One region of the Ruegeria sp. HKCCA5839 genome, then DNA from elsewhere that is predicted to be linked to it. Evidence: riboswitches for the same ligand, from Rfam matches in the RefSeq annotation. Region 1 holds a riboswitch; each other region holds the start of a gene.

Region 1 (4,638 bases):
ACGTAACCAGCACGCGCCGCGCATCACCGGTAAATGCCGTGTCCGCCGAGATCACGCCCCGATCCGGGCACCAGACACCGCAGTCGGGGATGGTTTTGGCCCCCATCACCGGACCCGCATAAAGCCCAGCGGCAAGTGCCATCTGCGCCAGCGCTGCCTGCGCCGCAACTTCGCCACCTGTGTCACACAGATGCGCCAAGCGCCGCAGGGTCGAGACGGGCAGGGTGGAATAGTCATCCAGCCGCGTATCCTCGCGCCCATCCGCCGGTAAGACCGCCAGTGCAATGCCTTTCGCCTGTGCCAGCGCCAGTACTTGCTGTAGCCCGTAAGACCAATAGGGAACCCCGCCGATCAGGCGGATCAGGATGCCCTTGGCACCTTCCAGCGTCTGTTCCACATAGGTGTCGACCGATAGCGGATGTTTCAGAGCCGTCAGATTGGCCAGCCTCAGGGTTGGCATATCCCCGTCGGGCCCGCCGCCGCGATGCCAGCCAGCCGCGAAAGCGCCCAGGTCACTGTCCGAAAAGGACAGCACCACCAGATCCGCCGGGCTCTGGCCCAGATCGGTCGGGGTCTCTGTCTCTTCGAGCCCGTGGCTTTCGCGAAAGACGACATGCATGGCTTATTCGGCAGCCTCGCTTACGGGCGCAAGGATAGCGCGTATCTCTGCTTCTTTGATGTCGTCATGCTCGGCGATCACCACAAGGCGCGACCGTCGGTCTTCGCCCGGTTGCCACGGACGGTCATATTGATGACGCACGCGCGCACCCACGGCTTGCACCAGAAGACGCATCGGCTTGCCCTGCACAGCGGCATAGCCTTTGACGCGCAGAATGTTCAGCTCGGTGGCTAGACGTTCGATTTTCGCCACCAGATCAAGCGGGTCGCTTTGTTCTGGCAACTCGATGATGATGCTGTCGAAATCGTCATGCTCATGATCGTGGTGGCCGTCATGATGCGATGGGCGCGCGTCCATGTCATCTTCGGCCGCGGCCTCAAGCCCCAGAACAACGCGCACATTCACAACGCCTTCGGCAACTTCGACCACCGGCAGCGGGCGCGGAGCCTCGGCGGCGATCACCGCTTTGGCCTTGGCCACGCCTTCGGGACCGGCCAGATCGGGCTTGGTCAGCAGGATGATATCGGCACAGGAAATCTGATCTTCAAAGACCTCGGACAGGGGTGTTTCATGATCAATCGAGTCATCCGCCAGCCGCTGCGCATCGACGGCCGCCACATCTGTTGCAAAGCGACCCGCAGCGACCGCCTCGGCGTCGGCCAGGGCAATGACACCGTCCACAGTGATTTTCGAGCGGATATCGGGCCAGTCAAACGCCTTGAGCAGCGGTTTCGGCAGCGCCAGACCCGAGGTTTCGATCAGGATGTGATCGGGGCGCGGCTCTAGCGCCATCAACGCTTCGATCGTGGGGATGAAATCATCGGCCACGGTGCAACAGATGCAGCCATTGGCCAGTTCCATGATGTTCTCGGCAGGGCAATCAGGGATCGCGCAGGATTTCAGGATATCGCCATCAACACCGACATCGCCGAACTCATTGACGACGACGGCCAGGCGCTTGCCCTGAGGATTCAGCATCAGATGCTTGACCAATGTGGTTTTGCCAGACCCCAGAAAGCCGGTGATCACAGTGACGGGAAGCTTTTCAAGCGTGCTCATTTCAGGGCTCCAATCGGGGGAATACGTGCCGCACAGTTCTTGCGGAAATGCTCAGGACGCTCACGCCATTTGACCAAACCGTCTTCGGTCTCCAGGTATTTCGTGGCGCCGTCGACGATGGTCTCGACATGGTCGGTCTCGTTCAGGTGTTCATAGACGAATGTCCAGCGATTGGGCCCGCCGCGCAAAACGATGGAACAGCCTTCGTCGCAGTTCGACAGGCATTCAACGGCTTTCAGCGTGATCCCTTCGGGCAGATCAGCTTGCGCCAGCGCCTTGTGCAGCAATGCGCCGGGCCGTTCCGCGTCGTCCTCTATGGGCAGGCCGCGCCGACAGGTGGTGCAGACCAACAACTCGACCGGTACTGCCTCGGTCATATCTCTCATCCCCCCAGATCCTTTTCGTGGGGGACGGGGTTTCATGCGGGTCACGTCAGACCCCACTCCGGAACACCCCGTCCGGTTTCAGTCTTTTGTGCTGGCAGGTCTCCCGGCTTGCGGATGTCAGAGGCTTGCCTCTGTCGGATGTCCCACCTTCCCGGCCTAGGCCAGTGGCTTTGGGCACCCTCTCCGGTCACGGTCGCGGGGGCGGCTGCGTTTGACGGACGATCCGCTGACGCATTCCCTTTTCATCTGCTGTCGCAGACACCAACATATGGCTCATGAGGCACAGTTGACCCCGTTGTCAAGCGCGTTGCGCTAACAACAAGGCCAAGGGCTGAAAAGCGACTTGTGCGGGTCGCTGAGCGGCATGACGGGCTTTGCGCGCTGTGTTCGCCTGACCAAAACTGCAAACAGGGGAGCAGAGCTGAATGAAAGTAGGTTTTATCGGGCTGGGAAATGTGGGCGGCAAGCTGTCAGGATCGCTGCTGCGCAATGGCATTGATCTGACCGTGCATGATCTGAACGAAGTTCTGGTGGCCGAGTTTGTTGCCAAAGGTGCAAAAGCCGCGGAAAGCCCGGCGCAACTCATGCGCGATTGCGACGCGGTGATCACCTGCCTGCCATCGCCTGCGGCCTCGGACGCTGTGATGCAAGAGATGCTGCCCGAAGTGGGGCCCGGCAAAATCTGGATGGAAATGTCGACCACCGACGAAGCCGAAGCCAAACGCCTGGGCGCACTGGTGATCGAACGGGGCGGCGCGGCTGTCGATTGCCCGGTTTCGGGCGGCTGTCACCGCGCGGCAACCGGCAATATCTCGATTTTTGCTGGCTGTGACCGTGAGACATTCGAGCGGATCCTGCCGTTTCTGACCACAATGGGACGCCGGGTGCTGCACACGGGCGATCTGGGCTCGGCCTCGGTGCTGAAAGTGCTGACCAATTATCTGGCAACCGCCAACCTCATCACATGTGCCGAGGCATTGGTAACAGCCAAGGCTGCTGGAATGGATCTGGGCACGACCTATGAGGCCATCAAAATCTCATCGGGCACGTCCTTTGTGCACGAAACCGAAAGCCAGGTGATCCTAAATGGTTCGCGCGATATCTCCTTCACCATGGACCTGGTGAAAAAGGACATCGGCCTGTTTCAGGACGTGGCGGATCGCGCAGGCGTGCCGCTTGAGATCAACCCTGTCATGATCAAAATCTTCGACGATGGCATCGCGCGATTTGGCGAACGCGAACTCTCACCCAATATCATCAAACGCCTCGAGGAAGCCACCGGACTGGATATCCGCGCGGCAGGTTTTCCAGCAGAGATGGAAGACGATGAGCCAGAAGAGCCCGGTTACGAAGTGATTCCGCAAAACCGAACGTTTAGCCAGTAAGCACTTGGGCACCAAACCCAACCGATCTGCGTGAAGCTGCGTTGGCGTATTTGAAAGGCTAGAACCGACCACGCTTGTAAGGATCAGCAAGGTCGCCAAGGTCACAAAGGAATGCTGCCTGAAACAAAGGCTGCATAAACGTGGAGTGCACCCGTTCGAAACCTGATCACGCCAACAGAACAGGGGCTAAAATACCATATTAGCCAAATTGTTATCCTGAGCCGTTTCTTAAAGGCTGATTAGCTTGCATACAGGCAATGAAAGCACTTTTGAGGTTCGCGTGATTTCCAAGCGTAACGACTATTTCAGTTTGGCGCTCTGCGCATTCGGGCTTGTTGGGCTGTGCGTTGGTGTTCTTTTGCCATTCACACAGGCGTCGATTCCACCGTTGATCGACTACCCCAACCATTTGGCCCGAATACATGTACTAAAGTCGCTTGCCGATTCTTCAGAGTTCGAAGGCATATACGAGGCCGCTTGGGGACCCATCCCGAACTTGGCCATGGATGCGATCACTGTCTTTGGACTTCCATTTCTGAACAGCGAAACTGCTGGGTTTGTGTTTCTGCTTCTTGCGGTAGCGGTCTTTATCGGAGGGTCTTTGACGTTAAACGCGACCCTTTTCGGACGCCTGCACATTGGGCTTGCTCTTCCGTTTTTGACGGCCCTGAACATCGTCTTTGCGTGGGGGTTTCTGAACTTCTACTTTTCCGTAGGGCTCATGCTGTTTTCCGTCAGCGTGCTGATCCAGGCACAAAGACGCGAAGCTCCGTTGTTGTATCTTGCACTCTCGGTTTTGCTGGTCGCGCTCTATTTTTCACATATTTTCGGATACCTGTTTTGCCTCGCAATTTCATTTGCGTATCTGGTTAACCTAAACGCGTCACGCTTGCGTTCGCCTCTGGCGATCAAGAGTTTTGTGCGTTTTGCGTTCTGCGTGATTCCGTCGCTCGCGATCTTTGCCTTCAATCACTTTCTCTCGGACGCGGGTCTTGAGCCGATGCCTATGGGATCATGGTGGGGTGATCTGCACAACAAGGCGATGGCGTTCCTTGGGATCGGTCTGTTTCAAGGGGACGCGCCCGATTGGGCAGTCTGCATATTCGTGCTTGTGCTGTATCTGTGGCTCGGGCTGACAGGGCGCGTCAGGATCGCGCCAAGTATGCGTTTGGCCCTGGGTGGGCTTTTT
Region 2 (4,638 bases), on a different contig from region 1:
GCGCCGTTGCCGGTTTGATAGTCCAACAGCACAAGAAATTCAGGATTCGAAGCAGCAACCGCCTCCCACGAGGTGCGACCCCAGCTGGTGTCGAGATCATGGGTCACGTTTTCACCACCCGCAGCAGTGATCATCGCGTCAGGAATGGCGAATTTACCGGCGGTGAACGGTGCGTCTGCAGGACCGTCCAAAAGGAAAACACGGGGTTTTTCCAAGTCGGCGGTCTGCGCCTCGATGGCGGCCAGTTGGTCTTTCCAGTCTGAAACCAGCGCCTCGGCCTTGTCCTCGACATGCATGACCTGCCCAAGCCGCAGCACATCGTCAAACAGCAGATCCATGCTGGCCTGCGGGCGATCATCGTGCAGATGCACACAGCTTTCGGTCAGGATCATGGTCTTGATGCCAAAAGGCGCCAAAGTGTCAGGCGTCACCTCACCACCCGGTCGCATGCCATAGTACCAACCGGCGAAAAACAGATCTGGCTCGGCCGCTACAAGGTTTTCGACAGTGGGGTATTTGGGCGCAAGCTCGGGGATGTCTCCGCGCTGCGCGTCAAAATCGGGGCTGGTCTTGTACCAACCGGTAATGCCAGTCAGACCCACGATCTTGTCCTGCAACCCAAGCGCAAAGGCCATATCGGTCATGTTCATGTCATGCACGACCAGCCGTTCGGGTTGCTTCTCAAAGACAAGCGGCTCACCGCAATTGTCGACGGTAACACCCTGCGCCACAGCGCTGGTGGCCATGCCGGTTGCAAGAAAAGCCGACCAGATCAGTCGTTTCATCAATTCGTCCTTTTGTTCGATATGGTAGTTTTGCGGATGTCGAGCGCGGGGATCACGCGGCCTTCGTACTGAAAACTCAGGTAATCCACGCCAAACGTGTCTTGAACATGATCCGAGGTCAGAACCTGATCGACAGGGCCAAACCCGGTCATGCGGGTCGATTTCATCAGTGCCACATGAGTGGCGAATTCCGGGATCAGCACCAGGTCATGTACGATCATGACAACCGTGATGCCCAACTGCGCCACCAGAGACAACATGCGCCCCTTGGCGTCTGGGTCCAGATGGTTGGTGGGCTCATCCAGAAACAGCAGCGACGGCTTTTGCGCCAACGCACGCGCGATATGTGCCCGCTGACGCTCTCCGCCTGACAGCATGGCCATGCGTTTCTCCGCCTGTCCTGCCAGCCCAGTCAAGTCCAGAATCCGGTTGATGTCTTCGGCATGTTCTGCGGCAGAACGATCCGCCCGGATGGGGATCTGACCCAATGCAATGTAATCGCGCAGCATCAAGCGCCCGTCTGGCAACTCTTGCTGGCCGACAACCGCAATGCTGCGCGCCCTATCCATCGCAGTCATGGATTTGAGGCTGCGCCCGCTCACATGCACATCGCCCAATGCCAAAGGCACCGCACCGCACAGCAAGTTCAACAATGTGGTCTTGCCAGCACCATTTGGCCCGGCAATGGCGAGGATGGCACCTTCCTCAAGCGCAAAAGTCACGTCCTGCAACAAAACATCACCGTTCAACGCGTAGTATTCCAGGTTCTCGGCAACCAGAAAGGCGGGTTGAGTCATTGCAGCACCTCCTCTCCGATCCGGGGTAGGCGGGCGAGCGTTTTGTGCAGCAGCGCCTTGGGCCTGTCGGTGGCCTTCGTCCAGCCATCTGCGCTGGCATGATATTGCCGTGCAAAGGTAAGCAGGGCGGCGATGTCATCATCGCTTTTGATATCACCAAAGAGATACTGCGCCTTGTCTGTGGCTTGAAACCCGACGGTGCATGGCCGCTCACAGCCAGCCATACAAGACACGTGCCGAATGGCGAAACCATTCGGCAAACTGCTGACCTCTGCAGCGATTTCGGCGCTTACCGCAGCTCCACCGTCACAGGTCGAGCAGATCAGAATGAAGTGATCAGGATTGGCAGTCATTTGCCGTCTCGCTTGTTGCCAAACGAGGACGGAAGGTATCAGTCGTATTGCTGCACGCTGAACGCGCCATCTTGACCTCCTTCCAGGGCACCCCGCCCCGGTGTGGTTGCATCAAAGATGGCAGGTCTCCTGACTTGCGGGTCATTGCTTGGCCGTCCTTCCCGATCCGATGGATCAGTGGCTGATTGGCTTTGCTCACCGCTTACAGTTGCGGGGGCAGTCACGGACTAGGTGGCTTCGTGCACCGCACCGTGTTCCCTTTTCATCCCTTGGGCGGACCCGCAGGAACCATCACAATCTGAGTGCCTGAGATCGCAAAACGCGTCAACCGGATTCGACAGGGCACAAAAATTTGATCCACCCGATCTCACAACAACCCGCCAGAGCGTGATCGGGGTTTATTGGGCGTCAGCGCGGGTCATCCCCACCTTTGTATCAAGCCCCCAAACTGGGCCGATGAAAGGAGACGTTATGACACGTTCAATTTCCAAATTACTTCCTGCCCTGGTTGCGCTAGTTGCCGGCTTCGGGCCGCATATGGCAACCGCGAATGACGCACACCATCCTCAAGGAGCGGTCTACAAGATCATTCAGGCAGGTAACGCTCATGTGCCTCAGCTCTCTTCGCCAGCTGTCCACAAGCATTATGCTTATGTTGCGCAAACGGCGAAAGCCAAACCGGCGGCGCCGGTTGTAAAGGTCAAGACACTCAAGAAAAAATCAGTTGGGAAGAAGTTCCTGTTCAAACATTATGGCTATAATCCGTACCAGCCTCGCAAGTTCCGCGGCCATAGCGGACATGTGATCAAGAAGAAACCCAAGCATCATGGCAAGGTACATCACAAGGGATTTCGCAATCAGCACTTTTTTGCGCCCCAGTACCGCTACCGCTGAAGCCAGAAAGGTCGGTTTAGCCCCCCCTTAGGCGCTGCATCAAGTAAACTTCAGCGCCTTCGGGCACTGGCTCGGACAGTCCCGAGGCGATGATCCGGCCATTGATCGCGATTGAGACGCCGGCATCTATAGGCGCCTGCAATTGGGGGTAGCGACGCACAAGCTCGCGCAATATTTCGCCCGTCGTCGTGGCGTCGACTTCGACAACCTGCTGGCCCCCGGTCAATGACCGGAGACCTGACCAAAGGTTGACTTCAACCATCCTGCTTCAGCGCCGCCAGAATACGCGGCGGTGACATGGGCAGCTGGCGCATCCGTACACCCGCTGCGTGCGATACCGCGTTGGCGATGGCCGCTAAGGGTGGCACGATCCCGGTTTCTCCGACACCGCGCACTCCGTAAGGGTGGCCAGGGTTCGGGACCTCGACAATCACGGTATCGATCATCGGAAGATCACTGGCGACAGGGATGCGGTAGTCCAGGAAGATCGAGTTCTGCAGGCGACCATCGTCGCCGTAGATATACTCTTCGTTCAGCGCCCAGCCGATACCTTGCGCAGCGCCCCCCTGATACTGGCCTTCCACATAAGCCGGGTGGATCGCCTTGCCCGCATCCTGGATAACGGTATAGCGAGACACGCTGGTTTTGCCGGTCTCGGGGTCAACCTCGGCGTCAACGATATGAATGCCAAAGGATACGCCTGCGCCCTCGGGTGTCGCCTCGAAATGGCCCGAAATCGGCCCGCCCGTCGAACCCATGTTGGCAGTGATCTCGGCCAGCGGCAAAGGATCGAAATCGCCCGCATTGGGGCCCGACGGAACCGCGCAGCCGTTTTCCCATTTGACTGCATCTACCGGGATGCCCCACTTGGCCGCTGCCCGTTCGCACAGTTTTTCGACCGCATGTTTTGCTGCCTTGATGGTCGCCAGACCCGACGCGTAAGTCACGCGTGAGCCGTGGCTGACATCATTGTATCCAAGGGTGGCGGTATCCGCGATGGTCACCCGGATATTCTCGTAAGGGATGCCCAGAACCTCGGCCGCCATCAGCGCCATCGACGCGCGTGATCCGCCGATATCGGGCGTGCCCACCATGACCTGAGCCGAACCATCCTCGGACAAGGCGAGCGACACACTGGTTTCGCCGCCATGGTTGAACCAGAACCCGCAAGAAATCCCGCGTCCCTGCCCCGGCTTCAGAGGTGCCGAGTAATGCGGATGCGCCTTCGCGGCCTCTAATGATTCAACCAGACCGATCTGTTCATAGGTCGGGCCATAGCTGGCCTTGGTGCCCTCATGGGCTGCGTTTTTCAGGCGGACATCGATGGGATCAAGATCCAGTTTCTTGCACAGTTCGTCGATCACCGATTCAACAGCAAAAGCCCCCATGGGCGCGCCCGGGGCGCGATAAGCCGCCTGTTTCGGGCGGTTGGCCATCACGTCATAGCCGACCTGACGCACATTGGTCAGGTTATAAGGTGCAAAAGCACACATGGCGGTCATGTCACCCGGAGCGCCCGGGAACGCACCGCCTTGCAGACGAAAAATGCCTTCTGCCGCCGTGATCGTACCATCCTTTTTCATGCCGATCTTGACGTCCATCGACGCAGAGGCCGTTGGCCCCGTAGCGCGGAACACCTCGGACCGCGACATCACGATCTTTACCGGACGGTTGGCTTTGCGGCTTAGCGCCAGAGCGACGGGTTCGATGAATACGGTTGTCTTGCCACCAAACCCACCGCCAATTTCCGAAGCGGTCACCCGCAGTTGCGAAGTCTCGATCCCCAACAGCGCGGCACAGGTCTTTTGC
Region 3 (4,638 bases), on a different contig from region 1:
CGCCGTCCGAGACAATCGAGACGGCCCAGCGGTTCCCGGTCCAGCGCTGCAGCGCAGATCCCAGCCGCGCGGCCAGGTCTGACGGCGCTTGTTCGGCGGGTGTAAACTCGATCCGGCCGGGCTGGTAGGACACCAGACGCACGCCGTTTTCCACTTCGACCAACAGTTTTACGTCCCGGTTGCTGCGGATCAGTTCGACGACGTGGTTGAAGGTTGGATAGCGTGCCAGGGCGGTGGCGGGGTCCTGGGCCAGCGCAGCGGAAGGCCCCCCGGCGGGGCCGCGCGCGGCCATGGCAGGTTGCGCAATGGCCTGTGTCGGAGCAGCGTCAGGCGCTCGGGTTGGCACGCCGCCACCCGGTCCGCCATTCGGTGGCGGGGCAGGCATGTCCTGCAACCGTTTCACCAGCTCTTCCGGGCTGGGCAGGTCGGCCACATGGGTCAGACGGATCACCGCCATTTCCGCGGCCATCATGGCGTTGGGTGCAGCCGAAACCTCTTCAAGCGCTTTCAGCAACATCTGCCACATCCGGGTCAGCACCCGCATCGGTAGCGCCTGGGCCATTTGCTGACCCCGGGCGCGTTCGTCGGGGGATACTGTTGGGTCTTCGGCAGCGTCGGGGGTGATTTTCACGACCGAGACCCAGTGGGTAATTTCCGCCAGATCGCGCAGAACTGCCAGCGGATCTGCCCCTTCGGCATATTGGCTGCCCAGCTCGGTCAGCGCCCCTGCCGCGTCGCCGCGCAGGATCATATCCATCAGATCCAGCACCCGGCCCCGGTCGGCCAGACCCAACATAGCGCGCACCTGGTCGGCGCTGGTTTCCCCCGCGCCGTGGCTGATCGCCTGGTCCAGCAATGACGTGGCATCGCGGGCTGAACCTTCGGCAGCGCGGGTGATCAGCGCCAGCGCGTCGTCGGCGATCTGGGCGCCTTCGGCATCCGCGATCCGGCGCAGCAGCGCGATCATGTCCTCGGGTTCGATCCGTCGCAGGTCAAAGCGCTGGCATCGCGACAGAACGGTCACCGGGACTTTGCGGATCTCGGTGGTGGCAAAGATGAACTTCACATGTTCGGGCGGTTCTTCGAGCGTCTTGAGCAGCGCGTTGAACGCGCTGGTCGACAGCATGTGAACCTCGTCGATGATATAGATCTTGTACCGCGCGCTGGCGGCGCGATAGCGGACACTGTCGATGATCTCGCGAATATCATTCACACCGGTGCGACTTGCGGCATCCATCTCAATCACATCGACATGGCGGCCTTCCATGATGGCCTGACAGTGTTCGCATTGACCGCAGGGTTCCGTTGTAGGTCCACCCGTGCCGTCAGGACCGATGCAATTCATACCCTTGGCGATGATCCGGGCCGTTGTGGTTTTCCCCGTTCCCCGAATGCCGGTCATGACAAAGGCCTGGGCAATCCGGTCTGCCTCGAACGCGTTTTTCAGCGTGCGGACCATGGCGTCTTGCCCAACCAGATCGGCAAAGGTTTCCGGGCGATATTTGCGGGCGAGAACCTGATAGGCAGGGCTTGGCGTGTCGGTCATGTTGTCTCTGACGGATTCGAGTTCCGATGCAGCGTAGAGCGACCTGCTCGTCGCGTCCACCACGAGGGCGCGAATTTCGTTTTGGATTTGGCTTGGCTTGGTTACACCGCTGAGGCACAGAGGCGCCGAAGGACACGAGACATGAGTGGATTTCAGATTTACAGTCTGACTGTGGGCGATGGGCAGTTGGCATTGTGCCCATTGCCGGGGCGCGATGGCAATTACGAAGCTGATCTATGTGCGATTGCGGCTTGGGCGCCGGATCTGGTGATCACTTTGACGACTGCCGAAGAATTGGCCCAGCTGGGGGCCTCGGCGTTGGGGCGCGACGTTGAGAATATCGGTGCGAAGTGGGTCCATTTCCCGATTGCCGATTTCGGCACGCCCGAGGATGACGCACAGTCGACGTGGGAAGATGTCAGAGCTCTGGGCCTGTGCCAGCTGTCTGGCGGCGGCCGGGTTCTGGTGCATTGTCGTGGCGGCTGCGGGCGGTCTGGGATGGTGGTGCTGCGGTTGATGATTGATAGCGGCGAAGCGCCGGTAGAGGCGTTGGCACGGCTCAGAAAAACCCGCGTTTGCGCTGTGGAAACTCAAGGACAGATGGACTGGGCGATGGGCCGTCAAGGCTGAGCTAGATCGAGGCCTGCTCGGCAGCCTGCGCCGCCATTGGCGCGGCGTTGGTGGTGACCTGCAACATGGCGCATGGCGCCTTGACCAAGGCGTCTGCGGGCATCGAAGTTACTTTGCACGAGAACATCAAGTCAGCGAACTGTTCCAGAGTCTCGTTTTCTGTCCGGGGATCAGCGTCACAAAAAATTCGAACCTGCTTTGGTCGGGCCAGATATCGTGCGGTGCACCCTTCGGCGCAATGGGTCAGCTGTGCGTGGCCGTCAACTTCGAACCCATCTGTTGTAACAGGTTGGGCCGTTGACATCGCCTGGGTTATCGCGCGCGCCAATTGCGCCAGCGCCGGGCAGGGTTTGCCAGTGCGCTGGCAAAGAGTGGCCGAAAATTGGTGAGTTTTTGTGTTCCAGATCATACCGCGCCCTCCGCGCAATGAGCAGGGGCGACGATCAGGAACACTTGGCTTCCGACAAGCAGGCCCGCCCGGACACCCCGCCCGAGTTTCGGTTTCAATTCTTGATGGCAGGTCTCCTGACTTGCGGGTTATCGCTTTGCCGACCTTCCCAGCCTTGCGGCCAGTGGCTTTTCGACATTGCTCTCCGCCTACAGTTGCGGGGGCAGTCTCGGATTTGGGCTGTTCCGATCGGATCGGATTGGCCCGCACCGCGTTCCCTTTTCATCCCGACCCCAAACCGGGGTGCGAGAACCATCACACAACCGCTAGCGTTCGGGGTGGGGCGCTGTCAAGCGGACGTTTGGTCATGCGCGCTGCGGCTTGACAGTGATGGTCGAGCTGGGCGCATATTAATTCTGAACTGATTGGTTCAGTGTGGGCGGGTGACACTATGCGAGATGACCAGCATATTATCGAAACCGAGGATTTTTGGATTCCGTCACAGGGCGGAAACCTGTCGGCGCGGCTGTACAAACCAGTCATCGAGCCGGAAATTGTGGTGACTCTGAACAGTGCAACCGGAGTTCCGCGCGACTACTACCAGCATTTCGCACTCTGGCTGGCGCTTGAGCATGGTATGGCTTGTCTGACCTATGATTATAGCGGCTTTGGGCAGTCGCTGACCGGGCGCATTCAGGATGCAACTGTTACCATGGCCGATTGGGCCTTGGTGGATATACCGGCAGCGCGTGCAGAACTGCGCCGTCGCTATCCGCAGGCCCAGCATTGGACCATAGGGCATTCCATCGGTGGAATGTTAGGCCCGGTTCAGCCGGATGTGGCGCAGATCGACCGGCTGATTTGCGTGAACTCGGGGCTTGTGACCTTTACCGACCATCCCTGGCCCTACCGTGCCTTGGCTGGGTTGTTCTGGTACGGGCATGCACCACTGCTTGCGCGTATGTTGGGGTATCTGCCCGGCAGGGCGGTTGGGTTTGGCCCGGACCTGCCGGCGGCGGTTTATTGGCAATGGCGCCGATGGTGCACGGCTCCGCGCAATTATGCGCCTGAAATCGGTGCGTCCTTGCCCGATGTCACCTGGGATTCGACCTCAGGCACAGTCGACCTGGTGACTTTCACGGACGATCAGATGGTCCCACCGCAAGCCGTTTGGCGGCTGGCCGAGCTGTTCGGACCTGACGCGCAACGCCATCTGATCGACCCGAAGGACCATGGCTTGCAATCAGTGGGCCATATCGGGGCTTTCGCGCGGCGCAACGCAGCCATCTGGCCGCAGCTTATCGCACAGCAAGGTGTCTAGAAAGGTTGTGGAAGTAAGTGAGAGGTTGGACATCGACCCAAGCGGGGCTCGTTGTGGCTGCTTCCTTCCGGACCTGACCAGGTTGGCGAGGCGCTCGCCCGCGCCAACCTCTCGACCCTGGATATAAGCAAGCACCGTCGGATTCGCAACCCATCAGAGCGTCAATGCGATCCGCAGGAAACCCTGCGCATCGGTCCCCAGTATCTCTGGCGCGTATGGGTCAAGCTCGTCGATATGCGCCAAAGCTCTTGGTCCGGTTTCCAGGATCGCTTTGGCACCACCCAGATTGCTGAAGCCAAAGGGATTTTCGGCGTGTTCCAAAGGATCTATCTGGCTGCTTTCAGCCAAATAGTCCCGCAAAACGCTTTGGATGCTGCAGGATGGAAGGTCGAGTTTGCGTGCATCGGTCACGGCGTTGAAATTTCCACCACCATTGACGCGATAGTTGTTGGTAGCGACGACGAATTCCGCTGCATCGTCAACAGGTCGCGCTTGCCAGCGCAAATTTCGGACCCGGCGGGCCTCTGGATCTGAAAGATGCCCATCCGCCCGATAACGCGCCGGTTGGCTGAGGTCGATTTCATAGGTCAGTCCATGAATGACATCAAAGTTGTGACCCGCGCGATCGGGGTCTGTCAGAACTCTTGCCGAGTCTGGATTCAGCTGCCTGAAAATCCCTGCCGACATTTCGAGCCATTCGCGTAGCTGTACCCCGGTGACACGCACAGCACGCAGTTCATTTGGGAACAGGTG

Evidence for each region. Region 1 has a riboswitch for cobalamin ahead of GOV38_RS04700 (DUF1636 domain-containing protein). Riboswitches for the same ligand answer to the same signal wherever they lie in the genome.
Region 2: another riboswitch for cobalamin. It lies ahead of GOV38_RS18750 (DUF1636 domain-containing protein); the one in region 1 lies ahead of GOV38_RS04700 (DUF1636 domain-containing protein).
Region 3: another riboswitch for cobalamin. It lies ahead of GOV38_RS20925 (hypothetical protein); the one in region 1 lies ahead of GOV38_RS04700 (DUF1636 domain-containing protein).

Annotation. Positions count from the first base shown of each region.
Region 1 covers NZ_WQIE01000001.1:953,910-958,547, reverse strand. Annotated here, with positions in the region: gene cobN (cobaltochelatase subunit CobN) at 1-619, opposite strand, end outside; gene cobW (cobalamin biosynthesis protein CobW) at 623-1,678, opposite strand; gene GOV38_RS04700 (DUF1636 domain-containing protein) at 1,675-2,055, opposite strand; cobalamin riboswitch at 2,140-2,345, opposite strand; gene GOV38_RS04695 (NAD(P)-dependent oxidoreductase) at 2,490-3,449, shown strand; gene GOV38_RS04690 (hypothetical protein) at 3,694-4,638, shown strand, end outside.
Region 2 covers NZ_WQIE01000008.1:95,184-99,821, reverse strand. Annotated here, with positions in the region: gene GOV38_RS18760 (ABC transporter substrate-binding protein) at 1-785, opposite strand, end outside; gene GOV38_RS18755 (ABC transporter ATP-binding protein) at 785-1,582, opposite strand; gene GOV38_RS18750 (DUF1636 domain-containing protein) at 1,579-1,935, opposite strand; cobalamin riboswitch at 2,037-2,243, opposite strand; gene GOV38_RS18745 (hypothetical protein) at 2,407-2,829, shown strand; gene GOV38_RS18740 (MoaD/ThiS family protein) at 2,846-3,091, opposite strand; gene GOV38_RS18735 (xanthine dehydrogenase family protein molybdopterin-binding subunit) at 3,084-4,638, opposite strand, start outside.
Region 3 covers NZ_WQIE01000013.1:51,303-55,940, reverse strand. Annotated here, with positions in the region: gene GOV38_RS20935 (DNA polymerase III subunit gamma/tau) at 1-1,546, opposite strand, end outside; gene GOV38_RS20930 (protein-tyrosine phosphatase family protein) at 1,688-2,176, shown strand; gene GOV38_RS20925 (hypothetical protein) at 2,178-2,585, opposite strand; cobalamin riboswitch at 2,674-2,896, opposite strand; gene GOV38_RS20920 (alpha/beta fold hydrolase) at 3,016-3,885, shown strand; RNA gene ffs (signal recognition particle sRNA small type) at 3,901-3,999, opposite strand; gene GOV38_RS20910 (bifunctional 2',3'-cyclic-nucleotide 2'-phosphodiesterase/3'-nucleotidase) at 4,039-4,638, opposite strand, start outside.